Cohnella abietis: one gene and its partner. The protein of the gene in region 2 interacts with the protein of the main gene of each other region in a pairwise test. Links are inferred from orthologs where the notes say so. Each region holds a gene or a part of one and is shown on either strand. Other genes may lie near its edges. The genes, in order: KCTCHS21_RS25845 and KCTCHS21_RS02630.

Region 1 (15,847 bases), 5.3 Mb from region 2 along the record:
AGGCACCATTATGGTTCCTTACAGCGCAATCACTTCCAAATTCGGCGCTACTTTAAGCGTAGATTCGAACACGAAGAAGCTAACAGTCACAAGAGGTAAAACGGTCGTTCAATTGACGATTGACAGCAATCAAGCAACCGTAAACGGCCAAGCCATTAAAATTCCCGTAAACGTCGTCGAAAAGAACGGCCGCACGCTAGTACCGCTTCGCTTCCTCGGTGAAGCATTCGGCTTATGGGTGAATTGGAATGCCAGCACCCGCACAGCAAACATCGAAACACAACGCACGATCAAGCACGCAATGGGCGAAACGACGCTCACTTCCGTTCCGAAGCGTGTCGTCGTCCTATTTAACGGTATGGTGGACATTTCGTTGACGTTGGGAGTCAAACCCGTAGGTGCAATCGAATCGTGGGTTCAAGCTCCGTGGTATCACTATCTTCGAGCAGACATGGCAGGCGTAAAAAGCCTCGGTAGCGAGCTTCAACCGAACATTGAAGCAATCGTCGCCTTGAAGCCGGACCTGATTATTGGAGTGAAGTTCCGCCACGAGAAAATATATGGTCAGTTGTCCAAAATCGCTCCTACTGTGTACGTTGATCAGCTTTTCGAGTGGAAAGCCAACATGGACTTAGTCTCCAAGGCACTTAACAAAGAAGACAAAGCAGCGGCTTTCATGGCCAATTGGAACAAACGAGTAGCAGACTTTAAGGCGGCAATTGCCGACAGGAATTCCGAAGTGTCTATTGTCCGCTTCCATGACGACAATTCCGCCCGCGTCTACATATCTGGATTCGCAGGCTCTATTCTGAAGGAGCTCGGTCTGAATCGTCCAAAAGCGCAGCAGTCACCGGATAAAGTGTTCATCGACTTAGATTCGCAGGAACAAATTCCACTCATTGACGGTGATATCATATTTGATATTACATCCAGTAACAATGGCGGAGATGAGTTCAAGACCCAGACAGAGTGGCAGAAGAATCCACTCTGGAGCAATCTTAAAGCTATTAAGAACGGTAAGTACTATAAGGTAAACGACATCACATGGAATATGTCCGGCGGTGCAACCGCGGCGAAAATGATGCTCGACGACCTGTTCTTCTACTTCGACATTTAACAAATGAATAACGATCACGACGCGAGGAAGAATGGGCTATTTCCGCCTATTCTTCCTCGCTGTCATGGGAATGGAGCAGCGATCATGGAAAGGTTGTTTTCCGGAAACCTGGCTAAGGGATCCGGTCTTGCGTTCGGCTTCCTCATCTTGATCGTGTGCGTATACGCCAGCATGGCATACGGAGCAACGCCGATCAATTGGACCGACGTGTACCATTCTTTTACGCAGTACGATGTGACTTCAAACGCACAAATTATCGTGCAGACTTCGCGTATGCCGAGAGCATTTACCGCAGCAGTTATCGGAGCAAGTCTGGCCATTGCTGGCTCGCTGATCCAAGGAATGACAAGAAACCCACTTGCCGATCCTAACGTGCTCGGAATAAACTACGGTGCTTCGTTCATGATCGTGTTCGCCGCGTCGCAGTTATCCATCTCCTCGTTGCCGGTACTAACGGGCGTATCCTTTGCTGGTGCCGCATTAGCTGCAATCGCGGTTTACATGCTCGGATCTTTAGGTCGGGATGGCTTAACTCCCCTTAAGATTATTTTGGCGGGAGCCGCATTGAGTGCCCTCTTCTCTTCATTCACGCAGGGAATGCTCGTACTAGACGAAAAGGGCTTGAGCGAGGTGATATTCTGGCTGACTGGATCGGTCGCAGGTAGATCCGTTGAAATGCTCAAAGCCGTGCTACCATTTATGGCCGCGGGATGGATCGGCGCGCTCTGGATTGCCAGACATATGAACGTATTAACGATGGGCGAAGATACGGCGCAAGGGCTCGGGCAACGGACAGTGTTCGTAAAGCTGACAGCTGGTCTAATCATCGTCACGCTGGCTGGTAGCTCTGTTGCGGTTGCAGGTCCAGTCGGCTTCATCGCATTAATTGTGCCTACAATAGCCCGGTTGTTCTCCGGCAATGACTACCGCTGGATCATTCCTTATAGTGCGGTGCTTGGCGCCATTCTCGTTCTCGTGGCGGATATTGCAGCGCGTTTCGTCATCCAACCAGAAGAGCTGCCCGTCGGCATTATGACCGCAATCATTGGCATTCCGGCCTTCATCGCGATCGCCAGAAAGGGGATCGTTGCGAAGTGAAAACCCATATGCACGTTCGATTCGAGAAAATCCCTGTCTCATTTTTCATTCATAAGAAAACATTGAAGCTGACGATCGCGCTTATTGTTGCATCCGTTGTCCTTTTCCTGGTTAGCGCGTCGCTCGGCGATATGCGCATTCATCCTTTGGACGTTATCCGCGCCATGTTCGGGAACGGTACCGATGAGCAGCGACTCGTCGTTCATACTCTTCGCCTTCCTCGAATTGTAGCCGCTTTTCTCGTCGGAGCAGCGCTGGCGGTCGCAGGATCAATCTTGCAAGGAATCATCCGCAACCCACTGGCTTCCCCTGACATTATTGGCATTACGAGCGGTGCTTCCCTTGCTGCGGTTGCATTCATCAGCTATTTGTCAGGGACAGTGAGCATCGTCTGGTTGCCAGTTGCCGCAATCACGGGTGCAGGCATCACATCTATTCTTATCTATCTGCTCGCTTGGAAAAAAGGCGTGACAGCGATCCGACTCGTGCTCGTCGGGATCGGTATTAACTTTCTGCTTGGTTCGATCACCAAAGTAATACTCGTCAAAAACCCAATCTTTACATCGTCGCAGGCCTATGTATGGCTGACGGGTACGGTATACGGCACCGATTGGAGCATCGTAGCGATGATCTTGCCTTGGGTAGCTATCTTTATTCCAATTGCGTTCGTATTCGCCAGGAATGTGAACGTGCTTCAGCTCGGAGACGATATCGCGTCAAGTGCGGGAAGCTCCGTCCAGCGGCAACGCTTCACGCTGCTAATGATCAGCGTCGCCTTGGCAGGAGCCGCAGTATCGGTTGGCGGAGCCATATCGTTCATTGGACTCATCACACCACATATGACACGCAAGCTCGTCGGCCCTTCGTTCGGCGGCATGCTTCCGGTATCGGCCTTAATCGGTGGATTAATCGTCGTCGCGGCGGACACCGTAGCGCGAACGGCATTTTTGCCTTACGACATCCCAGTCGGTGTGTTCACCGCTGGCATCGGCGCCCCTTTCTTCATCTATCTGCTGTATCGCAACCGTAATTCATAATTCCGCGGGGGCTCTTAGTAGCCCTCAGTGCGTTATTTCGACGGGGACGAGCTTTTGCGACGATCTTAGTAGCCCTCAGTGCGTTATTTCGACGGGAACGAGCTTTTGCGACGACCTTAGTAGCACTCAGTGCGTTATTTCGACGGGAACGAGCTTTTGCGACGATCTTAGTAGCCCTCAGTGCGTTATTTCGACGGGGACGAGCTTTTGCGACGATCTTAGTAGCCCTCAGTGCGTTATTTCGACGGGGACGAGTATTTGTGACGATCTTAGTAGCCCTCAGTGCGTTATTTCGACGGGGACGAGCTTTTCCGACGATCTTAGTAGCCCTCAGTGCGTTATTTCGACGGGAACGAGTATTTGCTGACGATCTTAGTAGCCCTCAGTGCGTTATCCCACCAAAAGTGACCGAACTGGCGCCCACCTTACAGTAGCCCACAGGTCCCCCGGGGGCTTATTACCGTTTTCACATCGAATTACTTGAATGTAGCTCTCGCTCTATATAACGTCTAATCTCTTCTACGTCATCCATATTCAAGACGTTTGCCGACATGCCCCGCAGGAACTCTCTATCATAGCGTCCCAGCAAATTCCTCATTGGCTGCACCACTGCTCCGCCAACACTGAATTCATCTAAACCCATGCCAAGCAGCAATGGTGCCGCCAACGGATGAGCCGCCATCTCACCACACATACCTACTCTCTTGCCCTTCTCGTGTGCTGCTGTAATAATATGGTCTATTAAACTTATAACAGCCGGCTGTAAAGGGTCATTCAATTCATTCACATGAGTCGTCATTCTGCTCGCAGCCATTGTGTATTGGATCAGATCATTCGTTCCAATGCTGAAGAAGTCAACCTCGTCTGCTAACCGATTTACCATCAGCGCCGCCGCCGGAACTTCGATCATCATCCCGATTTCCATCGCCTCGTTAAAGGCGATACCTTCTTTCTTCAGCTCGGACTTCATAACTTCCACTTGGACAATTGCCCGTCTCCACTCGTTAAGCGTTGAGATCATCGGAAACAGTAGCTTTACGTTGCCGAAGTGACTTGCTCTCAACACAGCACGAAGCTGCGTTCTGAACAAATCTAAGCGATTCAAGGAAATACGAATACCACGATGGCCGAGGAAAGGATTGTCCTCCTTATCTAGCCTTAATGAAGGAAGCTGTTTATCTCCTCCCACATCCATCGTGCGAATCACAATTGGTGCCCCCTTATCAAAGGTAGTGATAACCGCTCTATAGGCTTCGAATTGTTCATCCTCTGTAGGAAAATCCTCCCTACCTAAAAATAGAAATTCCGTGCGAAATAAACCTACTCCTTCAGCACCGTTCATTCTCGCTGCTTGCGCCTCTGTCAGCGAACCAATGTTGGAGCCGATGATCGGAAGTGAATTTACTTTTTTTTCTACCGTTGTAAGACAGCCGTAGTCCTCTGTTGCTCTGCTTTGCTTATCCTTTTCTATGTAGTGCTTATATTCATTAGACAGCATTTTATGCGTACCTGTCGTTAATGTGCCGTTCGTCCCATTTAACAGCAGCCATTGCCCATCTTGAATACTAAGCAGTTTACCTCCCATTCCAACAACAGCAGGTATTCCCATCGAACGAGTAATAATAGCCGCATGCGAAGTCGCCCCCCCTGTAGCTGTTACAAGGCCCGCTACCGCCTTTGGATGAAGCCGCACTGCTTCTGAGGGGGTAAGATCCTCACAAATTAAGATCAATCCCTCTTTGTCTACAATGGCTTCCAAAGGCTCACTTTCTCCCCGTAGCTCCCGAACGATTCTTCGACATACATCTTCGATATCCATCGCTCTTTCTTCTAGGTATTCATCCCCTAGACGTTGGATCCCTTTCATGATTTCCTTCGTCGTTTCTTCGATCGCGGTCTGAGCTGTATACAATAAGCGTTCGATTTTATCTCTGGAGACAGCGATCAATGCATCGTCCTTCAAGAGAAGCAGCTGTACTTCTAAGATTTCAGCTTCATCACTCCGTGCTTCAGCTAACAACCGCAACCGAATTTCATTTAAGTCATTGTAGGCATGCTCGACCGCCATGTCGAAATGTCTCAGCTCAGAAGGGACCAATGATGGCTTAATCGTCGTCGTTTCCTGCGGCAGCCTTACTGCAGTCCGAATAGTAAATGCCTGACCAAATGCAACTCCCTCGGATGCTGTTATCCCTTTCATCTGCATGCTTCTGACCTCCAAGGGAATTTATGCACCTCTCCATTACCTCTACCCATTGTTTAACAATTGAATTTAATGATTGGAGCTTAATATAACACCAATGGCCTCTATCGCAAGCTCACATTGGTCTCCTTCAGCTACAACAGTAATCTCGTCCCCACACTTCGCACCGATTGAGATCATCATGACTAGACTTTTCGCGTTGAACCGTTTACCCTCCTTCACCAAATGGATTTCGCAAGGATATCCAGCAGCTGCATTGACGATTTTACCTGCGGGGCGTGCATGAATGCCCGTCGAGTTCATAACCGTGTAGGTTCTCTGCAAACAAATGCACTCCTATAATATTGATTTAATCTGGTCCTTCAGCTTCTCCGCTTCCATACCGAAGATTGCCTGAATGGAACCTTTACCTAAGCGAATGACCCCTGCTGCTCCCAAGGCTTTCAGCCTCCAGTCATCCACGAGATTTTCGTTATGTACAATTAGCCGCAGACGCGTGATGCAGGCATCAATACTTTTAATGTTGTCTACCCCTCCAAGCGCCTCCGCAACCAGTTGGGCGTTATTTGCCTGTTTATCAGCTCGTTCAGTGGCTGTTTTCTCTTGCTTCCCATTCTCCTGCTCTCGACCCGGAGTCATTAGATTAAATTTTACGATCATAGTCCGAAAAAGGAAATAATAAACAACAGCAAATAACAATCCCAGCGGGATGATTAGTAGTGGCTTCGTAGCTAAGGGGTAATTAATGGCGTAATCGATGAATCCTGCTGAGAAACCAAAGCCGTGCTTAATTCCTATTTCAGCAACAATAAACGCGCTTAGGCCCGTAAGGATAGCATGTGCAACATACAATATAGGAGCCACAAACATAAAGGCGAATTCAAGCGGCTCAGTAATACCTGTCAGGAATGAAGCCAACGCTGCACTTAGAAATATAGATGAGATCAGCTTTCTTTTTTCTCGTTTGGCTGTATGTACGATGGCCAGTGCAGCTGCCGGTAGCGCAAACATCATAATCGGGAAAAAACCGGTCATAAACAGACCTGCATCGGGGTCTCCCGCAAAGAACCGATTGATATCCCCTCGATAAACTTGGCCAGAAACATCAGTAAAGGTGCCAATCTGGAACCATGCAATGCTATTCAGCACATGATGCAAGCCAAATGGGATGAGTAGCCTGTTAGCAATCGTATAGATTAAAGCACCAATCCCGCCTAAGCCAGTAACCCATTGTCCGAAATCATTCAGAACAACCTGGATAGGACCCCATATCAAGCCTAGGCCAACAGAAATGAACACCATCGAGAATGAGGTGATGATGGGAACGAACCTTTTGCCTGAGAAAAAACCAAGCCAATCTGGAAGCTTTATCTGATAATATTTCTTATAGAAGAATGAGGCGACAATACCTGCTATAATGCCCCCCATCACACCCATATTTTGTTTCGCATCCAATACCGACCAGTTCGAAAAAACGGTAGAGACTTCAACAAACACATAATTTAATATTAGGTGAGCAATAACAGCAGCTAGCGCCGCAACCGCATCTCCTCCGACACCTATCCCGATACTGATCGCAAAAATGAGCGGAAGATTGTCAAAGATCGCAGACCCTCCAGCATCTAGGAATGGAGCAATGAAGTCATTTAACCATCTACCGAACTCTCCGAAGTGGAAGTCATTCTCGTAATCAATTTTGCCGAACCGGAGCAGGATAGAAGCCGCTGGTAGAACAGCAACGGGTAACATAAGGGATCTTCCGATTTTTTGCAGGAAAGCGAACATACTTGAATCTCTCCTCCGCTCAACTGACTTATTTCAGTACAATGCGGAATACATCGGGCTCCGCCATGTGAACCTCGCGATACTCGCATTCTACGTAATCGATAAGTCTCTCTCCGATGGCAGTAATAAGAACAAAAGCTGGATAACCCGCCTTACGGATGTTGTGGAGATCAAATTTCATAATAACCTGTCCTTCCAAAAGGGTGTCGCCAGCTTTCACCAGCACGAGGAAGCCTTCACCCTTCAGATCGACAGTGTCAATTCCAATATGAATCAGAAACTGCAAGCCAGTTGAGTGCTCGATCACTAAGGCATGCTTCGTATCGATAACATGGGTCACTTTACCAGAAATGGGCGCAACGACATACCCATCCGATGGATCAATGGCCACCCCTTCTCCCATGAACCCACGTGAGAAAACTTCATCCTTCACCTCACGGAGCGGAATTAACCGTCCTGAAACAGGTGCCGCTACAGCAACAGAGTGGGACACTCCGAGCATGCGACTAAGCCTTTTTTGGAACATCCGATTCACCCCTCACTCTCTTTCAGTTGATAACTTAACCTGAAACAGGCGGTGCAAATGGATAGCCATATATCCGATTTCGTCATCCGAGATTGCAACGTCCAATTCTTCTTTAATCAACTCTGCTATTTCTGTGGCAAGAGCAAATAATTGGGGATGATGCACCTTTATTTCCGCTGCCAATGGATTACTAACATGGTGACCCAATAATAGCCGTTCAAACGCCCCACGAAGATGCGTAATTAGCCTCACATATTCGCTGCCCTTCCGCGGCAGACAAGATCCTCTTCTCTGTTCGATATGCTCAACGATGCGATTTAGCAGTCCCGTCATCCTCACCAGCTGTCCAACCGATACCTTTCCCAGACAGGAATGAACATGAAGCGCAAGAAAACCGACTTCATCTTCAGGAACGGAAATACCGAATCGCTCACTGATAATAGCAGCGGCCCTAGAAGCAATCTCATATTCTAACGGGAAGCTCATCTGGGTCTCATGAAGAAATGGGTTATTGATTTCCATCCCATTCTTCAATCTGTACAAGGCAAATTGAATGTGGTTAGGCAGCGCAAAATAAACCTTAGGCTGTACAGGAGTACCCATCTGTTCCTTGACGTTCTCTATTATCTGCTCAGAAATCTGTATAACCTCTGGATCTATGTTCTCGATCAGCTCTTGAAACTGGCTGATGGGATGCTCCTCATCCAATCGGTAGCGCTTCTCAATCCGAGGATCTTCGATACTGATCCAATCGCTCCCTTTGGAGGCAAACCCAATACCTTTGCCAAACAGAACGTACTCCTTGGATGTGGTGGGATCAAGAGTTAGAACGACATTATTACCAACCACACGATCAATTTGCAGTAACCCTTTCCTGGTCAAACCCATCCCTCCTGAAGAGTATAAATTCTACATAGCCCTTTGTTAAATGCCATGTTCCAGTGGGTTAAAAGAAGAAAAGCCGAAAATACCGACTAAATCGCAGTCGAGTATCCCCGGCTCATGCCTAGTAAACTAGTAACACGCCTTATTATTAAATATATGATATTCTAAATTGCATAATCCTGTCAATGTAATCGCTTACCAACCGTATTAAATTTGAGTTTGTTTGTTATTGACATCTTTATTTGCACGATGTATGCTGATCTCAGCCAAATAGGTAAGGCAACATAACGTGTAACCGCAAGGGCATGAGTTATGTAAGCAGTTATTATGCTTACACAACTCATGCCCTTTTTGCGTTGTTCACGATAGGGGATCTTACTTGACAGGCAATAGAGATTGAAAAGGAGATCATGAACGATGACTATGAAAAAAACGTTAGTGTACGGAATGGTATTCGTATTGTTGATGTCGCTTATGGCTTGCGGCAGCAACAACAAAAAATCAGAGGAGTCTTCACCACCTGCGACCACGAGCGTCACTCCGTCTGCTGAGCCAAGTGATTCTGTTGTGGAGAAAACTGGCCTGACCGGTGAGTTTGAAATTCAATACTTCGTTGGTGGATATGGCGATGCTTGGTGGAAAGAAGTTATAGCGGCATTCCAGAAGGCCAACCCTGAGCTTAAGATCAAGGAATCTGCTGGCCCTAAGATCAATGAGCAAATGAAGCCTCGTTGGATTCAAGGCACTCCTCCGGATGTCGTATACATCGATGGTGCGGGATCTAATGAACGTCAAATGATTGACGACGGACAGCTGCTCGACCTTACTGAATTTCTGAAGACGACAACTAACGTTGATGGCGATAAATTGACAGACATCCTCATTGCGCAGCCAACTGCTTATGAAGGTGGCAAGAACTTCACGCTTCCACTTGTATTCGGTTCATGGGGTATTTTCTACGATAAGGCGTTCTTCCAGAAAAATGGCTGGACCGCTCCTAGCAACTGGAGTGAATTTATCGAAACTAGCGAGAAAATCAAAGCATCCGGTATCCCTTCCCTCATTCATACCGGCGTTTATCCTTACTACATTAATGGCGGATTACTCGATTCGGCTATCGTAGCTGCTAATGGCGGCGACGGCTCTATCTTGACGAAACAAGCTAATCTAGAAGCAGGCAGCTTCTCCGGTGATGCTGTGAAAAAAGCGTTGGGTCAAATTGTAGAGCTTGTCGACAAGCAATTGATCGATAAAGGATCTGTGTCTTTGAATCATACAGATTCGCAAGCACAATGGCTGCAACACAAAGCAGCATTCATTCCAAACGGCTTATGGTTGGAAAATGAGATGAAGAAGGATATTCCAGTTGGCTTCGAATTCGGCTTCATTCCTTCGGTTGCCCAAGATGCGGGCAAGAACAACATCGTCATTCCTTACACAAACACGATAGCAATCGCTAAAGATGCTAAAAACCCAGAAGCTGCGAAAGCGTTCCTTGAATTCGCGTTCACTAAAGCTAATGCTGTACGTTGGGCAGAGCTGACAGGTGCACTTATGAACATTAAGGCGGATCTGAGCTCCTCTTCCGCAAGCGGCGTCGTCAAAGATGCAATGGCATTCTTCAACTCTGACAAGACAACTGTTGCTCCTGTCGCAGTTTTGAATGCAGACGTAGAAAAAGTGAAGCAAGATGCAACGGTCGCCTTAACGATCGGTAAAATCAATGCGGACGAATGGATCAAACGTCTAGAAGACGCAGCCGCAAAAGCACGTAAATAATTTTGCCATTATTCATTTCACGACTTGTCAGATAGAAACCAAGCAGCCAATAGGGGAATGCCTGCAAAACTAATGGCTCTCTCCCCTATTGGCTGTCTGATTCAACGACAGGATAAAGGAAGGTAAACGCGATGTCGCAACAAACTAGAAGAAACGCATTTATTGCGGTTTTCCTGCTCCCCACCTTTTTGTTTTTCTGCCTATTCGCTCTCTACCCCATCGCAAAGGGAATTCATATCTCCTTATTCGATTGGTCAGGCAGCTCGAAAAACAAGCATTTCATCGGCTTGGATAACTTTCGTGAATTGTTCAACGATCCGATTATTTGGACTGCGATTAAGAATGACTATTTTCTTGTCGTCGGCAAGGTCATTGGTATTATGCTGCTGGCAACCTTCTTCGCAATTGCCGTCACTCGTTTGAGGGCTGCGGGAAGTGGTTTTTACCGGTCCATTTTCTTTATCCCGAACATCATATCCGTTGTCGTTATAGGTGTGTTGTGGAGGTACGTTTATAATCCGAATTTGGGTTTTCTAAACTCCTTTTTATCCTTATTCAGTAAGGAGCCGGTCCAGCTTACATGGCTCGGAACCGAGAATCTGGCTATGTGGTCGCTGTTGTGGCCTTCGATCTGGGCGGGTATTGGCTTCTATATGATTCTGCTAATTGCTGCGATATTAAGCATTCCAGCAGAGCTGTACGAAGCTGCTGATTTGGATGGTGCTTCTCAATCCAAGCAATTCTGGTCAATGACCCTGCCTCTCATCTGGGGTCAGATTAAGATCAGCATTCTGCATGTCGTTATGACCACCTTAAATGGCTCATTTATTATCGTCTGGATCATGACCGAAGGAGGCCCCGACAATTCCACTCAGGTTATGGGATCTTATTTGTATCAGATGGGCTTCCGCCAATATCACATGGGATATGCAGCCGCAATCGGTGTGTTGATCCTCACGGTTTCTCTTATTACTACACTGATCCTTCAGCTCCTGCTGAATAGGGATACGACCGAAATGGCTTGAGGAGTGAAAATGTCGAAATGATCTTACACAAACAAAATCTGTTCGGCCGCATCATTACGAATGCAGTCCTGTACTTATGGACTGCAGCGGTTTTGTATCCTCTATTATGGACATTGCTAGCTTCTTTGAAGGATAACCCACAATTTTTACTTAAGGAGCCTTGGACGTTACCAGAATTTCCATTGCTCTGGTCTAACTTCACCTATGTATGGAGTAAATACGGTTTTGGCAGCTTTTTCTTAAATTCGACTATCGTAACCTTATCCAGTATTTTTCTTTCCGTGTTTCTCGCCGCAACCTCGTCTTATGTATTGGCCAGATTTGCCTTCAAAGCAGGACAGGTGATGTATTACCTCTATTTATCAGCTATGATGATCCCGATGATATTGGGTTTGATCCCGCTATTTTTCCTTTTGAACGATATGGGCTTAATCAACACGCTGTTAGGTCTAGTTATCGTCTATACCGCCAGCGCTCTCCCCTTTGGAATATTCGTACTCGTTAGTTTTTTCAAAATGCTGCCTAAAGAACTGGAAGAAGCGGCGTACATTGACGGTGCCGGATACTCGCGAACATTCTTTTCAGTTATGCTACCGCTTGCCCGATCCGGCTTAATATCAGTGGGGATCATGAACGGATTAAATATCTGGAACGAGTATATTATGGGAACTGTATTTATTAATGATCCGAAGCTATATACACTTCCCGTAGGCATCGCAGTCATGCAGACAGAGATGCAGTACCGTACAGAATGGGGACCACTGTTTGCAGGCTTGCTGCTCTCCATCATCCCGGTTATCATCATTTATTTCATCTTCCAAAGGCAGATCGCCGAAGGTGTAACCGCTGGCGCGGTGAAGTAACGGGCTTGTTCCCTCTGTATGAGTTTAAAAATTAGATTTACTGAGGTTTTTGTAACGAAGAATAGAAGTTTATTAATTGACTTTACTCAACTCACCCTTACAAACAATACGATCTCATACAAATAAGAAAAACCGTCAGGTTCATCCTGACGGTCTTTTTGGGTTTTAAGGATGTCCGAGACTTTGTACTCTTGGCCTATTATGCATGAAGGCGATTCTGTACGAAATATCCTCTATATCCGAAATATCCGATGAGCATACGGAGTTCTCCAACTTATTCTTTCTGATAGTCTGAGAAAGTCAAGTTGATTTGCACGATTTCGGAACGACTACCGATACGGATAGGCGGGCCCCAGAAGCCGAATCCCGAAGTGACAACAGAGTGAAAGGAGCCTTTTTGCAGGTGACCCCAATCATTCTCATAAATAGCGCGTGTGATCAGATGAGCCGGCGCAATCTGTCCACGATGTGTATGTCCGGAAACCATCAGATCAACCCCATTTTCCTTCGCAATATCCAGATCGTAAGGCTGATGGTCCAATAATAATATAGGCTGTTTGTGATCCACACCATCCATTAAGCCTTTAAGTTCGGAACGATCAGCCTCTGTCCGATCCTTCCGTCCTATCAGAGTCAGCTTATCCTCAACCGTAATTACCTCATCGTACAGCACACGCATGTGGCTCCGTTCAAGTGCTTCTATTAGCTCTTCCATCCGGCCATCGAATTTATCATGATTACCAAGCGAAGCGTACACGCCATAAGGTGCTTCAATATCACCAATAATGGTATCGATTCCCTTCTTCAGGTAAACATCCAGATTGTCATCAATAATATCTCCAGGATACAGCACGATGTCAGGCTGAAGCGCCTTAATTTCCTTCACTATGCGCTTAGCATGAGTCACGCCAGAGAGCATACCGAAGTGCATATCAGCTGCCATTACAATGTTTAGCCTTTCCATTCCTTCAACCTGCTTGTCGATATGGATATTGTAGACACGAACGACCGGACTGTATGCCTGGAATGAACCGTAGCCAATCAAAGAAATCAAGATTATCAACGTCAGTGAGCCAGCCCAATTATGAATGCGAGGACGTGGTAGCTTCGTAAACCGCAGCAGCCAGACACTTAACTGAACGAGCGGCAATAACATAATCAGCAAACAGAAAATAGCCAGCCAATACGAGCCGACAACATTAAAGAGCGCGACATTACTGAATATCCGCCCCCAAACAAAAGAGGAAGAAAGAACAATTAATGCGAGGATATACCAAATTCTAAATCTTGCTGACACCTTTGGCTTAATCCAACTCCATCCGCTCCAGCCTATATAAAAGACAAGAAGACTATAAAATACAAAAACGCCAATTCCAATTAGGATAAACATGTTCCTACTCCCCTCTATGTATGATTTACATGTGATATAGCTAGGCAACCACTAAGAATAGTAACTTACGACGTTCTTAATAGACCATCTATGTTTGTACGTCTTTGTGGGTGTAGGGGTTCCACACCATGCATAAGAAATCATCAATTTGCCTATCCGAATCGATATGGCATCCGCTTTTGCGATGTTGAAAAAGGCGTTGGAGCAGGTAAATTACACCTGAACCAACGCCTTTTTGGGGCTGTCTCACAGCTTGGAGTTAAGCCTTTAAGAAAACCGTTTTAATTGAAGTGAAGAACTCGATGGCTGCCTGTCCTTGCTCTCTTGAATGAGAGCTGGATTGCTTCATTCCGCCGAATGGAGCTTGCAGCTCGACACCTGCTGTCTCAGCATTAATGCGGACTAAGCCTGCATCCATATCTGAGATAAAAGTAAGGATATTAGCGATGTTTTGCGTGTAAATAGAGGCACTTAGCCCATACTCTACGTCATTTGCAAGCGCTACTGCTTCCTTCAAATCTTCAAAAGGTAACAGCGCAAGCACTGGCCCAAAGATTTCTTCTTTGGCAATCGTCATATCCGTTGTGACATTGTCGAATACGGTTGGCTGCACGTAATATCCGTTTTTCAGCTCTTCGTCGTCGGCAGATACGCTTCCTCCGAAAAGAAGGCTCGCTCCTTCAGCGACTCCCTTGTTGATGTAGGAAAGCACGGTATCACGCTGCTTTTCGCTCGCGCAAGGCCCCATCCACGTTGTGGAATCATTCCCGTTACCCAGCTTCAGCTGCTTCACTTGATCCAACAGCTTCGTGCGGAACACATCATAAACCGAGGAATGTACAAGAACCCTGCTCGTTGCCGTACATTTCTGTCCAGTTGATTTCAATCCGCCGCTAATAGCCGCTTCTACAGCAAGATCAAGGTTAGCATCAGCAGCTACGATAAGTGGGTTTTTACCGCCCATTTCCAACTGATACTTCGCTCCACGGGAAAGAGCTGCTTGTCCGATCTGTTTCCCAACTCGATTGGATCCTGTGAAGGTGATGCCTTGAATATTAGGATGATTTGCAATGCCGCCACCGATTACTGCGCCGTCACCTGTGACCATGTTAACTACACCCGCTGGAAGACCTGCATCTTCAAAGCAAGCTAGAAGCTTGGCAGCAGTAATGGACGTTTCAAGAGCTGGCTTGATCACTACAGTATTACCGTATACAAGTGCCGGTGCCATTTTCCACACAGGAATCGCAACGGGGAAATTCCAAGGCGTTATTACGCCTACAACTCCCAGAGGCACTCGAGTAGTGAACATCATCGCTTCACTGTCAGTCGAAGGAATAACGTCGCCTATCTTACGCATACCTTCTCCCGCATAATAACGAAGGATAGCTACGCCACGAGTTGTTTCGCCTTTACATTCAGGAAGGGTTTTACCCATCTCGAGCATCATTGTTGTTGCTATATCTTCAAGACGTGCCTCCAACAAATTGGCCACCTTGAACAGATAATCGCCACGGGCTGCGCCCGATAGCTTTCTCCATGATTCTTTGGCACGATTAGCTGCACTTACCGCAAGGTCAAGATCCGCTTCATTGGAATCCTGCACATATCCCACTATCTCATTCGAGTTAGCTGGATTTATGCTTCCCGTTACTTTTCCAGTTACGGAGGAGCTCCATTTGCCGTCAATAAAGTTTAGATACGTTTGCTCTATAGTCATTTCTCTATTCACTCCATCCCTTAGGTTATTGCATTTGCATTAATCCGCAGAAGGGACTCCTAGCCCTTCGGCAAACTTGCCGGATTGAATGGCAGAAGAATTATTCCGCTCCAGTACTTGAAGACCCAGATGAGCTCTGCGTACTTTTTCCTTACATTGGGAAATAGCCAGATCTCTGTTATGAGCGCCTGCCGGATACACACTTGTTGCGTTACGCAATCCGAATTTCAAGTAAACTGGTGAAGCGATTCTGACGATTTCCGGAATTTCATAGTTACGGATAAACCCGCCCATATCATCCGGTGATTCAATATATAGATCAATCGGAGCATCAACAACTGTACGAATCGAAGCTAGATGCGGAAGTGTGATGTCTCCAGGTAGATTCAAGGTAGTGCCACCAAGCTCAGTAATAATTC
Region 2 (15,965 bases):
CAACCGGTTCGCCGTTGGTCAACGAGTGCCCCAGATCACCCCGCAGCAATTCAGTCATGTAATTCCAATATTGAAGAGGAATAGGCTGATCCAGACCAAATTGCTGTTTGAGATTTTCTAGCATTTCAGGTGTCGCAGTATTAGTGCTTGCCATAATCGTTGCAGGATCTCCAGGCAGAATATGCAGAATAAAGAAAACTAAAGTTAACGAGCCAAGGATGACCAGTAGTGATACAAACAATCTGCGAATAATGAATGCGGTCATCCTTATCCTCCTCTATTACTACTTATTTGCTGATCCATGCATCGTAAAATACAGGGAAACCTGTGCCATCGAATGAGATATCGTGTGCTTCTTTAACTGTTCCAATCGTGTACGGCAGTATATAGATCGGAATCGTAAACGTTTGTTCGGTCGTTACATATTGCTGAATCTTCTTATACAGATCAACTCTCTTGGCTGTATCCTGTTCTTGATAAGCTTGCTGCAACCATCCATCTAGCTGCTCATCAAATACTCTCGAGAAGTTGCCCAACACGCCAAAGTTCTTGGAGAAGTAACGACTACGCAATACGTCCGGATCTCCACCGAACAGGCTTGCTCCAGCTACATCATAGGCTCCGTCTGTAAGATTTTGAACATAACCAGCTACAGGAAGAACATCGAGTACAACCTCTACACCAATTTCCTTTAATTGCTGTTGAATGATGGTGGCAATATCCTGTCTTTTCTCCCGATTTCCGGCCATTTCTAATACCTGTATCTTTAATCTCTTACCGTCCTTGCTCCGATAACCATCCGAACCTTTAACCCAGCCCAGCTCTTCCAGCTGTTGATTAGCCAGAGCTACATCCGGCTTCCATGTATTTTCTAAAGAGGAATCATACCCTAGAATAGAAGGGGATAAAGGAGCCCAAGCCCGTTCATACGTACCGAGATAGAGACTTTTTACAATGCCATCGATATTTAGGCCCAGCTGCACGGCTTTACGAATTTTCACATCATTAAACGGTGCCCGTTCCACGTTGAAATGCCATGAGAAATTGCTGCCTAAGATTTCAGTTTCTATGACTTGAAAGTTCTTATCCGATTTTAGTGCGACAACATTTTGTGGAGGAATTAAGTCAGCAGCATGAACCTGCTTGCTTTGTAGTACACCAACTCGGGTTGCCTCTTCTTCTACATTTTTGATAATGAGCTTGTCCACATAAGCAGGACCTGTATGCTTAGCGTAAGGAGGTGCCCAGTTATAATTTTCATTACGTGCAAAAACATATTCCGTGTTCGGTTTCAGAGATTCAAATTTGAATGGTCCTGTTCCCACGGGGTTCTGTGCGAATTGATCGCCATACTTCGCTACAGCTGTCGGAGAAACGATCCCCAGTGGCGCTTTTGCCAGATTACCTAAGAATGGCGCGTAAGGTGCTTTTAATTTCACATGAATGGTGTATTCATCGATAACATCGGAAGATTCGAACGTGCCCAGCCAGCTAAGTGAGGTGCCTGATTTTGTTTCCGGATTCGTGATCCGATCAAAGTTGAACTTTACGGCTTCAGCATTAAACGGCGTACCATCATGGAAGGTAACATCCTTCCTAAGCTTGAATGTATAGTCTAGGCCGTCCGGTGAAGCATCCCAAGATTCCGCCAACCACGGTTTAATCGTATGATCTGGAAGCTCCGCAACCAATCTGTCAAAGATCGAACCGATTACTCTGTATTGTTGAGCCATTCCTGATTTATGAGGATCGAAAGAGTCGGCAGCAACCGGGCCCGCCAATGCGAAGATCAATTCTCCGCCATTGCGGGATTCCTCAGTCTTCGGTGATTCTTTGACATTCTCACTCTTCGGTGTTTCTGTGACAACTGCGCCCTCTTTATTCTTCGCGGCATCCCCACAGCCGGCCAATATACTTACCATCGTTAACAATAAAACACTAAGTACAGCCATTCTTTTTACCATTTTTCTCTCCGCCTATCCACATTTAATTTAATTGCAAGTATTCCCGTGTGTTTTATCTGCTTTATCTGTGTGTTATACTACATGATAAATTTGGTTTTGTAAAATTGAAAAAACGAATAGAAAATTCATTTTTTTCGAATTGACTTTCATCTGTAATTGATCATCTACAAGGAATTGGAGAGGGTTAGCATGGATATTCGCAGCATTAAAACCTTTCAGACTATTGTCAAATACGGCAGCTTTCAGCGCGCTGCCGAGGAGCTTCAATACGTCCAATCTACGATTACATTGCATATACAGAAGCTGGAGAAGGATATTGGGCAGAAGCTGCTGACGAGAGGGAAGAAGATTCAGCTTACTGAGGCTGGAAGATTATTTTTGGAGAAATCAGTCACTTTGTTGAAGGAGTACGATTTTCTTTACCATTCGATGGTGGGGTTAACAAGCGGTGAGATTGGAGTCATTCGAATCGGAGTAATGGAGCCAACGGCAAGCTACAGAATGCCGCACATTATGAAAGCATTTATGCAAAAATATCCGCTTGTTCAGGTCAGCATTCAGATCGGAAATACAGCGGCCTTAAATCAAATGCTAGAGGATGATGTCATTGATATTGCCCTCTGCACAACTCCGGAAAGTGCCCAGAACCATATCTTCGAGCCTTTGTTTGTTGAACAGGTTGGTTTGCTTATGCACAAAACCCATCCTTTGGCTAATCAAGACACCATCTATTTACGCGATATGAAGGATTCGGACATTCTTATTACAACCTCAGGCTGCCCTTATCGCAAGAAGCTGGAATCCTCCCTGCTGGAGAAAGGTGGACTCCCCTACCACAGCATCGAAATCGGTAACATGTCCGCGCTCAAATTTTATGTTCAGGCAGATTTCGGACTAGCCGTCGTACCGATCATTACAGCTGATCCCATCCCTGAGAATACCGTACTCAAAGCTGTTTATGACCTTAATTATGGCCTTGTAACTGGGATTCTGAGAAAGAAGGAGCCTCTCACCCTTAGCACGGCTACTGAAAACTTTCTAGAGATACTCAAAGAGAAGATCCGCATGGAGCACCCTCCGCTAGTTATTTAAAAAGATAAAAAGACCGAACCGCGCATAAGCGCAAGGGTCCGGTCTTCTTGTTATCTTGATGTCTGACTAAGATGTATGTGATGGAGCTCGTATTACTTGAAGTTTCTAAGGTTGTAGAACGCCTTTTTGCCTGCATAGATCGCAGTAGTTCCCAAGTTGTCTTCGATGCGAAGCAATTGGTTGTATTTCGCAACACGGTCGGAACGGGAAGGTGCGCCCGTTTTGATCTGACCTGCATTAGTAGCAACTGCGATGTCAGCGATTGTGCTGTCTTCGGATTCGCCGGAACGGTGAGAGATAACAGCTGTGTAGCCAGCGCGTTTCGCCATTTCGATAGCATCGAAAGTTTCTGTCAAAGTACCGATTTGGTTAACTTTAACTAGAATGGAGTTACCTACGCCTTTTTCGATACCATCAGCAAGACGCTCAGTGTTCGTTACGAACAAATCGTCTCCAACGAGTTGGATTTTGCCGCCCAATTTCTCAGTAAGCAATTTCCAACCTTCCCAGTCATCTTCGGAGCAACCATCTTCGATTGTGATGATAGGGTATTTGTCTGCCCAGCTAGCAAGCAGATCAACGAACTCAGCAGGCGTGTAGGACTTGCCTTCGCCTTCGAGGTGGTATTTACCGTCTTTGAAAAACTCTGTAGAAGCAACGTCCATACCAAGGAATACGTCAACGCCTGGCTTGAAGCCTGCTTTTTCGATCGCTTCGATAACAGTCGTGATTGCTTCTTCGTTGGAAGCGAAGTTAGGAGCGAATCCACCCTCATCGCCTACAGCAGTGTTAAGACCTTTTTTGTTCAATACGCCCTTAAGGGAGTGGAAAATTTCTGCGCCCATACGAAGAGCTTCAGCGAATGTAGGTGCGCCAACTGGCAATACCATGAATTCTTGTACGTCAACATTGTTGTCCGCGTGAGCGCCACCGTTGATGATGTTCATCATTGGAACTGGCAATGTTTTCGCATTGAAGCCGCCGAGGTAAGTGTACAAAGGAACATCAAGAGCTTCTGCAGCTGCACGAGCTGTTGCAATGGATACTGCAAGGATAGCGTTAGCTCCCAGCTTAGCTTTGTTATGAGTTCCGTCGATTTCGATCATTTTTTGATCGATTACAACTTGCTCAAGAGCATCGTATCCGATAAGTTCAGGAGCGATGATTGTATTAACGTTATCAACCGCTTTAAGTACGCCTTTACCTAGATAACGGTCTTTGTCGCCATCACGAAGCTCAACTGCTTCATGAGCACCTGTGGAGGCGCCGGATGGAACGATAGCGCGGCCTAAAGCACCGGATTCCAAACGAACTTCAACCTCAACTGTCGGATTTCCCCGGGAGTCCAATACTTCGCGTGCGTAAACATCAGAAATAATTGTCATGAGTAACACTCCTCTAAGTTAAATATGAATTAGGTTAAAACAAGGACTTACCTGTCATTTGCTCTGGCTGTGGAAGCTGCATGAGCTTGAGAATCGTCGGTGCGACGTCCGCAAGAATACCGCCATCACGAAGCGTATGACCCGCTTCTGTCACGATACAAGGAACAGGGTTCGTCGTATGCGCCGTGAAAGGACGCTCGTTATCGTCGATAACCATGTCTGCATTGCCATGATCGGCAATAATGACGCAAACTCCACCTTTGGCAGTTACTGCTTCAACTACGCGACCTAGGCACTCATCTGTTGCTTCTACCGCTTTAATCGTCGGCTCAAGCATACCCGAGTGACCAACCATGTCCGCATTAGCGAAGTTAAGGATAATCGCGTCATGATGCTCCGCTTCGATTTCCTTCAGCAACGAGCTCGTTACCTCGTAAATGCTCATCTCTGGCTGAAGGTCATAAGTGGCAACCTTCGGTGAATTGATGAGTATGCGAGTTTCGCCTTCCAGAACGTGATCCCGTCCACCACTAAAAAAGAACGTAACGTGCGGGTACTTTTCCGTTTCGGCAATTCTGAGCTGTTTTTTACCATGCTGTACTAGAACTTCACCTAAAGTGTTATCAAGTTCCTTAGGCTTATACGCAACAAACCCGCCTACGGTTTCCGCAAAAAGCGTCATGCAGACGAAATACAGGTTTTTAGGGAAATTATCTCCACGATCGAAGCCACGGAAATCTTCATTCGTGAAAACATTAGATAATTGTATAGCACGGTCAGGGCGGAAGTTGAAGAAAATAACCGCATCCTCAGACTCAACCAGTCCGACTGGCTTTCCATCTGCTCCTACGATTACTGTCGGCAGGACGAACTCATCATATACGGACTTCTCGTAAGATTCCTTCACGGCTTGAATCGGATCTACTGCCGTCGGGCCATCTCCATACACCATTGCGCGGTAAGATTTCTCTGTCCGCTCCCAGCGCTTGTCACGATCCATCGCGTAATACCGACCCTGGATTGTAGCAACTTGTCCTACACCAAGCTCTTCAATCTTGCCTTGCAATTGAGTTAAGTAACCAACCGCACTGTCTGGCGACACATCACGACCATCGAGGAAAGCATGGATGTACACTTGCTCCAAGCCTTCCTTCTTAGCCAGCTCCAATAGCGCGAATAGATGAGCGATGTGGCTATGAACACCACCATCGGATACTAAGCCGTACAAATGAAGCTTCTTGTTGTTGGCTTTCGCATGCTGTACCGCACCGAGTAAAGTGGAATTATCGTAAAAGTCCTCATCGCGAATCGATTTAGAAATACGAGTCAAATCCTGATACACGATCCGGCCTGAGCCGATGTTAAGATGTCCGACCTCGGAATTACCCATTTGTCCTTCCGGTAGTCCGACTGCTTCCCCGCAAGCCGTTAGCGTTGTATGGGGAAACGTGTTCCATAAACGATCAAAGTTCGGTTTGTTGGCTTGGGCAACGGCATTACCATGAGTGGTCTCACGAAGGCCAAAGCCATCGAGAATAATAAGCGCAACCGGTCTCGGAGCTGTCATCTTACTTCGCCCCTTCGACTAACGCCACGAAGGAAGCTGGCTCAAGGCTAGCGCCACCAACCAAAGCACCGTCGATATCGGATTGACCCATATATTCAGCTACTGTGTTCGGCTTAACGCTTCCGCCGTATTGAATGCGAACCTTATCAGCTACTTCAGCACTGAACAGTCCAGCCACAACGCCACGGATGTAGCTAGTTACTTCGTTTGCATCTTCAGAAGTGGAGGATTTACCAGTCCCGATTGCCCAGATTGGCTCATAAGCAATAACGGATTCAGCAACCTGCTCAGCAGTCAATCCTGCGAGCCCGCCTTCTGTTTGAACGCGTACAACTTCTTTTGTCTGGCCAGCTTCACGCTCTTCAAGCTTCTCGCCAACACAGATAATTGGAGTAAGGCCATGACGGAATGCCGCGTGGGCTTTCTTGTTCACGATCTCATCCGATTCAGCAAAATATTGACGACGCTCCGAGTGACCGATGATGACGTAATGAACGCCAAGATCCTTCAGGAATACACCGCTGATTTCGCCTGTATAAGCGCCATTGTCTTCGAAATGAAGGTTTTGTGCACCGACTTTGATCGTCGTGCCTTTAACAGCTTCAATCAAAGCAGGAAGTGCAGTAAACGGAGCGCAGATCACGCTCTCTACTCCAGCAACCTCAGCTTTGCCTTTAACCTCAGCAACGAAAGCAGTAGCTTCGCCAGCTGTTTTGAACATTTTCCAGTTACCCGCAATAATTGGTGTTCTGCTCATTTATGTCACCTCTATTTGTCGTTTAGGGCTACAACGCCCGGAAGGACTTTACCTTCCATGAATTCCAGCGAAGCTCCGCCACCTGTAGAAATATGGTTCATTTGATCAGCAAGCTTAAACTTCTCAGCCGCAGCAGCAGAATCTCCACCGCCAATGATCGTGTAAGCATCAGTAGTAGCACAAGCTTGAGCTACTGCACGTGTACCGTGGGAGAATGGCTCTAATTCAAATACGCCCATCGGTCCGTTCCATACAACAAGCTTGGAATTCTTAATCACTTCAGCGTAAATTTCACGCGTTTTAGGTCCGATATCTACGCCTTCCCAGCCAACAGGAATGTGATCAATATCAACGATGTCTTTGTTAGCATCTACTTTGAAGTCATCAGCAATAACGATATCAATCGGCAAGTAAAGGTTCTTACCAAGCTTCTTCGCCTTCTCAACAAACTCCAGCGTCAGTTCCAGCTTGGAATCATCACACAACGAAAGGCCGATTTCTTTTCCTTGAGCTTTCAGGAAAGTGTAAGTCAGCCCGCCGCCAATAATAATATTATCTGCAATCTCAATCATCTTATTGATAACATCGATTTTGTCCTTAACCTTAGACCCACCAACGATTGCCGTGAAAGGACGCTCAGGATTGTGCAAAGCTTTACCCAGTACATCCAGCTCTTTCTCCATCAACAAGCCAGACACTGCTGGAATGTGATGCGCGATGCCTTCAGTAGAAGCATGTGCCCGGTGAGCAGCGCCAAATGCGTCGTTCACGAACAAATCAGCCAAGTCAGCGAAAGCTTTGGCCAATTCGGAATCGTTGCTCTCTTCACCTGGGTGGAACCGTACATTTTCAAGCAGCAATACATCGCCATCATTCAGCTCAGCTACTTGAGCCGTTACACTAGCGCCAACAACTTCGTCAGACTTGCTAACTGGCTTACCTAGCAGTTCAGAAAGACGAGCAGCAACAGCAGTCAAACGAAGACCCTCAACGACTTCGCCTTTAGGACGACCTAAGTGACTAGCCAGGATAACCTTTGCGCCATTCTCGATCAAGTACTTGATTGTAGGCAATGTCTCGCGAATACGAGTGTCATCAGTAATAACGCCATTCTCAAGCGGTACGTTAAAGTCAACCCGAACAAATACTTTCTTCCCTGCAACATCGACTTCTCTTACGCTTTTCTTGTTCAAGAGTCAAACCTCCTCGGATGGTCTGTATATCTCCGGGCGCAAAGCTAGGCTCCAGATAAGGGAGCCTAACAAGTGTCCGTACTAATGTATTTGTTTAAGCTCCCCTAGAAGCGCAGTCTTGCGCGGGGGAGCATCGCTCTTCATCATGCTCCCATAAGAAGCGCAGTCTTGCGCAGGGGAGTCTCGCTCTTCCCCAGAGCCCGGAGCGCAGCAAAGCGCGAAACGGGGTCCCCTGCCTGCTCCCTAGGTAAAGCGTAGTCCCGGTTTGCAGAGCAAATCCGGGACGGAGCGATCCTAGCACACTGTAACCCTATCCTCCACCAAAAGCCGCTCTCCCGACAACCAACGGGTGTCCAGAGGGCAGAGCCCTTGGAATCCCCCTTCGGGAAGGGGGACTTAGGGGGATGCGTATTCTCTTATAGACCTTTGCTTGCAATAAAAGCAGCCAAGTCAACAACGCGGTTGGAATAGCCCCACTCGTTGTCATACCAAGAAATAACTTTAACCATGTTGCCTTCTACAACCATTGTGGACAATGAATCGATTGTGGAAGAAGCAGGATCGCCGTTGTAGTCACTAGAAACAAGCGGCTCTTCGGAGTAGTTAAGAATTCCTTTAAGAGGACCGTCAGCAGCAGCTTTCAGAGCCGCGTTAACTTCTTCAACTGTAACATTTACTTTCAACTCAGCAACGAGATCCGTTACGGATACGTTCGGAGTAGGAACACGCATGGACATTCCGTTCAATTTGCCTTTCAATTCAGGCAATACAAGGGAAACAGCCTTAGCAGCACCCGTGGAAGAAGGAATGATGTTCTCAGCAGCTGCACGAGCACGACGCAAATCCTTATGCGGAAGATCAAGAACGCTTTGATCGTTCGTGTAAGAATGGATTGTGTTCATCATGCCTTTAACGATTCCGAATTGGTCATTCAATACTTTAGCGAATGGTGCCAAGCAGTTCGTTGTACAAGAAGCGTTAGAGATAATTGTATGAGCAGATGGATCGTATTTGTCGTTGTTAACGCCCATAACGATAGTGATGTCTTCGTTCGTAGCAGGAGCGGAGATAATAACTTTCTTCGCGCCGCCTTTCAAGTGAAGCTCTGCTTTTTCTTTAGCAGTAAAGATACCTGTAGATTCAACAACGATTTCAGCACCTACAGAAGACCAAGGCAGGTTACCAGGATCACGCTCAGCGAATACTTTAACTGTTCTGCCGTTTACGATAAGTGCGCCTTCGCCCACTTCAACCGTTCCGTCCAATTTGCCGTGAGTTGTATCATATTTGAGAAGGTGAGCAAGCGTGTTAACGTCAGTCAGGTCGTTGATCGCAACGATCTCTACATTCGGGTTGCCTAGAGATGCGCGGAATACGTTACGTCCAATACGTCCAAATCCGTTAATACCAACTTTTACTACTGCCATGATTGGTTTCCTCCTTGGAATAACTATCTTTTTTTTGATCTATATATCAGGCGCCGTAAGCGCCGAGATCACTATTAAATAGGATTACCCTATTACAGCTGTTAAAACTTAATGTAACCAATTATACATGTCGTAAAGCTTCTATAGCTCCAGCTTCATCCGTAACAAGTATATCGTCATGCCCAAACCTCATAACTGATGCGATCGCTTCGCCCTTGCTTTTCCCGCCTGCGATGCCGATGACAATACCCGCAGCTTCAATGTCCTCCAGACGCAAGCCAGCTGTTGCCATTCGATGTACGACTTTGCCGTTACGATCAAAATAGTAACCAAAGGCTTCCGCAAGTGCTCCATCTTTTACAAGCTCATCCATAGTCTCATTATTGAGCTTACGGCGTCTTGCCATAGTTGCAGCATCACCAATGCCATGTACGACAATCCTTGCACCGCGTATCATGTCGACCACTTCACTTACATTAGGGTCCTGCATGATCGTCTTATATGCTTCCTCACTTAGATGATCGGGTACGTGGAGCATACGATATCGTGCTCCTGTACGCTTAGCTAACTCCGAGGCAATTGTATTTGCCTGATAGTCAACACTTTCACCCAAGCCGCCCCTAGCAGGTACGAACCAGTTTTCCTTCAGCTGTGATGGCATTGCGAATTGCGCTGCCATGCGAGCCATCGTAGAACCACCCATTACCGCAACGACATCCCCTGGCGAAAGACTATCCCGTAGCACTCGGCTTCCAGCCATTCCGAGCTCCATTTTAATATGGTCGGAAGTGTCTGAGTCGCCTGCTACAATAATAACCTTATTTAATCCGAACGCTGCACGTACCTTTTCTTCTAAATCCGATAGCCCGAACAATTCCTTAACGATCGGCTCCATATCTTCTACAAGCTGGCGTCCGCTATCGCTAAGTGTCATACCCGCCGTTGCTGTATCTAACAGCCCTTGTGCACGTAGAACCTCAAGCTCTGTTCGTAGCACCCGCTCCGTCATATCGACGCTAGAAGCAAGCGTGCGACGACCAATTGTACCCGTCATGTATACCCGGTGCAGAATTTGGTACCTTTTTTCCATCACCTGCAGAAGATCAGGGAGTAGCTTCTTCTGAATCTCAACGATTTCCCGCATTCTCTCCGTGTATCCTCCTGAGACCGAATGGCTTTAAGCGGTAGCAAGCTCACTACTTAGTTGGACGTAAATCGTCCCGCCACCCCTTTTTAAGTCCCACCTTCATTTTAACGAATTTTCCTCATAGTTGCAAGACCTCCCGTACACGAAATTATCAAATATAAGAGCCCGTTTTCTCTTGCTTTTTAACACCGTATCACATATAATAACTCTTGCTGTACTAAACGAGCGCCCGTGGTCCAACGGATATGACGCAGCCCTCCGAAGGCTGAGATTGAGGTTCGATTCCTCACGGGCGCGCCAAATTTTATTTCTCCAACCAATAGCATACAGCACAACCGACCGTTCCATACGGTCGGTTTTTTTGATTCTCGGCCCCTTATATGCGGTTTATCACTACCTATAAGTTTCCTTCAAAAGCCTCTTTGACTTTCTTTGACTTTTACCTGCAGATTCGCTATGATTATAAAACCAAAACATGAGGAGGGACGTCAAACATGAGTTTTGTGCCTATGGTTGTCGAGCAAACCAACAGAGGAGAACGGGCGTACGACATCTATTCCCGCTTACTCAAAGATCGAATCGTATTTTTAGGTACTCAGGTGAATGACGTGGTTGCCAACTCTATCATCGCCCAGCTGCTGTTCCTAGCAGCCGAAGATCCAGAAAAAGACATCCACCTCTACATTAACAGCCCCGGCGGCTCCATCACTTCCGGTATGGCCATTTACGATACCATGCAGTTCATCAAACCAGATGTTTCTACAATCTGTGTCGGTATGGCCGCATCAATGGGAGCATTCCTGCTTGCAGCAGGCGCCAAAGGCAAGCGCTTCGCACTTCCTAATAGTGAAGTGATGATTCACCAGCCACTTGGTGGTGCAGAAGGTCAAGCCAGTGACATTGAAATTCGGGCTCGACGGATTCTGAAGCTAAGAGATAAATTGAATGGCATTCTGTCAGAACGTACAGGTCAGCCTTTGGAACGTATTGAGAAGGATACAGACCGCGACAATTTCATGGAAGCAGAAGTTGCCCAGCAGTATGGCCTCATCGACAAAGTAATCGACAAGGTCGTTTAAACTCACATCTTATTAGAGTAAACCTTAAAGAAGCCACTCGTAAGTTCACTTATGGGCGGCTTCTTTTCGTATTATTATGGTTCTTTCGGAAAAATCCCCAGAATCCTCGATCCTTAGTAGCCCTCAGTGCGTTATTTCTAGAAAAGTCCCAGAATCCTCGATCCTTAGTAGCCCTCAGTGCGTTATTCCAAGATAAGTCCCAGAATCCTCAACTTTTAGTAGCCCTCAGTGCGTTATTTCTAGAAAAGTCCCAGAATCCTCGATCCTTAGTAGCCCTCAGTGCGTTATTCCTAGAAAAGTCCCAGAATCCTCGATCCTTAGTAGCCCTCAGTGCGTTATTCCTAGAAAAGTCCCAGAATCCTCGACTCTTAGTAGCCCTCAGTGCGTTATTTCTAGGATGGCCCCCCCCTTTTGCGGTATAAGATATAAATTTCACCAAAAATTTTTGCCTCAAGAAAACTTAGCCACAAGACAACCCTGATTTAACACAACTTAATGCATGTGTCAACATAAATTCAAAACTTTGAATACCCTCTCTGCTAGGCGGACAATCCATGGTAAACTGTTTTATGAGGTTATACCAATTACCTCCAATTCTAGTTATCTCTTAGGAACTCTGGAAGAGAGGGAGGGATCTTTATGCCTGAACGGTCCTATCCGTACCTTGTGACCAATACAAATGAAGACAACGCGCCTTATCGAAACATCAATGAAGGCCACATCGACATGGTGGCTGCACGCAGATTAAGTGATAAAGCGTCATTGCTACGCCCATTGAAAGACGAACACCTTCTTGAGGTTTATAGGGAAGCCAAGAAAATGAACTTATCCGATGAATTCATTGAATTATTGGAAGAGGCACTCTCCATTCGCCAAATAAGTCATTACAAGGAAGCATAATCAAACTACTGCGCCCCTTAATCGTCACCGCCCTCCTCATAGGTTGGCGGTTTTTATTTTTCCATCCCTCACTTGCAGCTGATCTTTAATGAACACAAAGAAGAGGCGAAGGAACAAGTCCCCGCCTCTTCTCCAATCATATCGCACATAAATCAACTACTTCATTTCGTATTGCACGGTTACATTCGCGCGGATCTCAATCTGTCCCGTTTGCACGGATGTGGATGAGCCACCAAGCATATCACTCATCTGCGCCTTAGCTGCTTCCATCCCATACACAATCGGGATGTTAGAAACATCTCCCTGTACAACATTAAGTACCCCTTTTAATTTGCGGTTGGAAGAGGCTGCAAGTACATTTGCTTTTTTCGAAGCATTAGCCATTGCTTTCTTAAGCGCCTCTAGCTCATATTGGTCATTCTTCTCCGTGCCGAATTGTACACCATCCAATCGATTAGCGCCCGATGCCGTTAGAGCATCGAGTAGCTTACCGATTTCTGTAATCTTACGGTACGTCACTTGAACGGAGTGAACTGCAACATAACCCTTCAGCACACGCCCTTCCTTCTCTGTGTAATCATAGTCCGGCTGAACGCCAAAGCCTGTTGTTTTGACATCCTTCTTATCGATTGAGAACTTCTCGTATAACGTCTTCTCTACTGCAGCGAACTTATCCGCATTCGCTTGCTGGGCTTCCAAAGCCTTCGATCCCTGAGATTCAACTGCCAAGCTCAAATAAGCGACATCTGGCTCTACCTTAATTGTCCCCGTTGCTCCTACAGTGATCGTATAGGCCGCCGATGTTACCGCAGGTACAGACTGTGCTGAAACGATATCGCCACCCCCTCTAACCAATCCAACAGATCCAATTACTACAGCAGCAGCAACTACTAGCACCTTCAAATGATGTCGTCCCATTACTCTCATTTCTCCTTTTTTTCCCGTTTACCATCTAACGCATTAGACCATCCAAATGTTTCAACGGATGCTATTAAATGCAAAAAGCCCCCTTGCGGGAGCTTTGCATAATTGGTACTTATTGGTTCTCCAGCTCTTCTTTGCTTACAAGCTGCACTAAAGCGGTTACAGCTTGCTCTGCGTCGGAACCTTCCGCGCTGATCGCTACTTCCGTACCGGAGCTGATCGCTAGGCTCATAATACCCATGATGCTTTTCGCGTTTACTTTTTTCTCATCCTTCTCCACGAAGACGTCTGAGGAGAATTTATTGGCTTCCTGCACGAATAGTGCCGCCGGTCTGGCGTGAAGACCCGTTTTAAGCCGAACTACCACCGGCTGTCTCGTCATGGACCGGATACCCCCTGTCTTTATTTCGTCCCGCTAATCGGGACCCCCGTGCTATAGTTTCTTTACTATTATAACATTGATATGAACAAATACGCCATACGGATTATGCTCCGCCATTCCGGATTTTTTCTGCCCACTCATCAAGCTTCCTAAGTCGGTGGTTTACGCCCGATTTACTAACCTGTCCTTTAAGCAAATCTCCGACTTCCTTTAAGTTAATATCCGGATGCTGGAGCCTTACCTCAGCTACCTCGCGTAGCTTATCAGGCAAATTATTTAAGCCCACTTCCTTGGACAGAAGCTTGATGTTGTCTATTTGTCTAACTGCCGCACCAATCGTTTTGTTAAGATTAGCCGTCTCGCAATTGACAATCCGATTAACTGAATTACGCATATCCCGCATGATACGAACATCCTCGAATTTGAACAAGGCTTGGTGCGCCCCGATAAGACTTAGAAATTCGATGATCTTTTCGCCTTCTTTAATGTAAAGAATAAAGCCTTTCTTACGTTCGATAAATCTTGCGTTCAGATGAAACTTATTAGCAAGATCTACTAACGCCTGGCAATGCTCCTCATACATCGAAGAAATTTCCAAGTGATACGAGGAGCCTTCTGGATTGTTTACCGAACCGCCTGCTAAGAACGCCCCGCGTAAATAAGCTTTTTTACAGCATGATTTCCGGACTAAATCCTTATCTATGCTTGGATGGAAGAGAAATCCTTCTGAAACGATGGATAGATCGTTCAGAATAGCTTCCGCACCTGCAGGTACACGCACGACATACACATTGTTTTTCTTAAGCCTCATTTTCTTACGAACTAACAATTCCGTCACTACGTTAAAATGTCGCTTCAGAAGGGTGTACATCCGGCGTGAAATTGCGGCATTCTCGGTGGCGATATCCAGGACGACCCGTTTATTGGTCAACGAGATCGTGCCATTCATCCTGATCAAAGCGGATAGCTCTGCCTTTTCACAGCAGCTATCGTTTTCAATCAGTGTTAATTCCTTTTTCGTTAGCGCCGCAAATGACATGCCTTTCACCCCTTTCGCAACATCCAATCCTCAACCAGATGGTAAATATGATTACTTAATTTTGCAGCATCATGCCGTAAATAGGTTCGGAACAGCACAAGTGTATCTGCAATAACCTTGTATCCACGGCTCGTTACTTCTTCCAAATCCAAATGCACAGCAGTTGAACCCTTCTCTGCATAAAGCTCTTGTACTTGCGGAGGAATCTCTCCATCATTCACGATAACGTAATCGAATAGATGGTGGCCAATATGCGCATGAACAGCAGCTAGATGGTCGCTAACGGAATAATTGTCCGTTTCTCCCGGCTGCGTCATTACATTACACACGAATAGCTTAACCGCATTCGATTGAATGATTGCTTCCGCTAGCTTAGGTACGATCAAGTTGGGGAGTATACTCGTGTATAAGCTACCAGGCCCAATAAGAATCGCATCTGCTTCTTGAAGAGCCTGAACGGCTTCAGGAAGCGCCTCTACGTCAGCTGGCTCAAGAAATACTTTACGAATAGCCAAGCCTGATTTCGGAATCCGAGATTCCCCGACGACAATTGATCCGTCTTCCATCTCGGCCTTTAGTACAATCGCTTGATTCGCCGCCGGCAGTACGCGCCCCCGAACAGCAAATATTCGACTAAGCTCGGTTATTCCCGTTACGAAATCCCCGGTTATGTCTGTCATCGCAGCAAGTATAAGATTGCCAAGACTATGTCCAGCTAACCCCGTCCCGTTCGAGAACCTATACTTGAGAACCTCCGCTAATAAAGGCTCCGTATCCGATAGAGCAGACAACACGTTCCTGATGTCCCCAGGAGGAGGGATTTGTAGCTCTTCCCGCAAAATACCAGAGCTTCCTCCATCATCTGCAACCGTTACAATAGCCGTAATATCTAGCGGCTTCTGCTTTAATCCGCGCAGCATGACAGATAGCCCCGTACCACCACCAATGACGACAATCCGCGGTTTACGGGCGAGATTCAGCTTATCCTTCATAGCCTCACCTCAGCTCCTGCCGATCGCGATCGGAATCGCGGTGGCTCACTCGTACCAACTCAGTATCGCTTGAGCCTAGCCTACGACCTAAGTATTCCGCCAAAGCTACTGAACGAT

Evidence for each region.
Region 1: the proteins of KCTCHS21_RS02630 (region 2) and KCTCHS21_RS25845 interact in binary tests that used the Escherichia coli proteins (3 or more experiments, as listed by UniProt). The link is inferred for Cohnella abietis from one-to-one orthologs.

What each region holds. Positions count from the first base shown.
Region 1 is NZ_AP019400.1:5,889,223-5,905,069, forward strand. What follows is about bases 6,717-9,544. They hold KCTCHS21_RS25845 (BglG family transcription antiterminator), read right to left. Parts: upstream 8,655-9,544; coding sequence 7,779-8,654; downstream 6,717-7,778. Other genes in these bases: KCTCHS21_RS25835 (PTS transporter subunit EIIC), read right to left, coding at 6,717-7,240; KCTCHS21_RS25840 (PTS sugar transporter subunit IIA), read right to left, coding at 7,269-7,766; KCTCHS21_RS25850 (extracellular solute-binding protein), read left to right, coding at 9,069-9,544. Also shown: KCTCHS21_RS25810 (stalk domain-containing protein), read left to right, coding at 1-1,117; KCTCHS21_RS25815 (FecCD family ABC transporter permease), read left to right, coding at 1,202-2,215; KCTCHS21_RS25820 (FecCD family ABC transporter permease), read left to right, coding at 2,212-3,252; ptsP (phosphoenolpyruvate--protein phosphotransferase), read right to left, coding at 3,719-5,458; KCTCHS21_RS25830 (HPr family phosphocarrier protein), read right to left, coding at 5,525-5,779; more of KCTCHS21_RS25835, read right to left, coding at 5,792-6,716; more of KCTCHS21_RS25850, read left to right, coding at 9,545-10,430; KCTCHS21_RS25855 (carbohydrate ABC transporter permease), read left to right, coding at 10,562-11,455; KCTCHS21_RS25860 (carbohydrate ABC transporter permease), read left to right, coding at 11,473-12,318; KCTCHS21_RS25865 (metallophosphoesterase), read right to left, coding at 12,593-13,708; alpha-ketoglutaric semialdehyde dehydrogenase GucD, read right to left, coding at 13,968-15,428; KCTCHS21_RS25875 (hypothetical protein), read right to left, coding at 15,468-15,847. UniProt on the Escherichia coli protein: Mediates the positive regulation of the beta-glucoside (bgl) operon by functioning as a transcriptional antiterminator. This is an RNA-binding protein that recognizes a specific sequence located just upstream of two termination sites within the operon.
Region 2 is NZ_AP019400.1:611,265-627,229, reverse strand. Bases 12,183-15,128 are described here. They hold KCTCHS21_RS02630 (HPr family phosphocarrier protein), read right to left. Parts: upstream 13,818-15,128; coding sequence 13,548-13,817; downstream 12,183-13,547. Other genes in these bases: KCTCHS21_RS02620 (gluconeogenesis factor YvcK family protein), read right to left, coding at 14,862-15,128; whiA (DNA-binding protein WhiA), read right to left, coding at 13,921-14,856; KCTCHS21_RS02635 (SIMPL domain-containing protein), read right to left, coding at 12,668-13,429; sda (sporulation histidine kinase inhibitor Sda), read left to right, coding at 12,251-12,511. Also shown: KCTCHS21_RS02695 (ABC transporter permease), read right to left, coding at 1-265; KCTCHS21_RS02690 (ABC transporter substrate-binding protein), read right to left, coding at 288-1,964; KCTCHS21_RS02685 (LysR family transcriptional regulator), read left to right, coding at 2,154-3,056; eno (phosphopyruvate hydratase), read right to left, coding at 3,149-4,441; gpmI (2,3-bisphosphoglycerate-independent phosphoglycerate mutase), read right to left, coding at 4,476-6,008; tpiA (triose-phosphate isomerase), read right to left, coding at 6,010-6,765; KCTCHS21_RS02665 (phosphoglycerate kinase), read right to left, coding at 6,777-7,958; gap (type I glyceraldehyde-3-phosphate dehydrogenase), read right to left, coding at 8,375-9,385; KCTCHS21_RS02655 (sugar-binding transcriptional regulator), read right to left, coding at 9,507-10,529; ATP-dependent Clp endopeptidase proteolytic subunit ClpP, read left to right, coding at 11,027-11,611; more of KCTCHS21_RS02620, read right to left, coding at 15,129-15,848; RNase adapter RapZ, read right to left, coding at 15,853-15,965.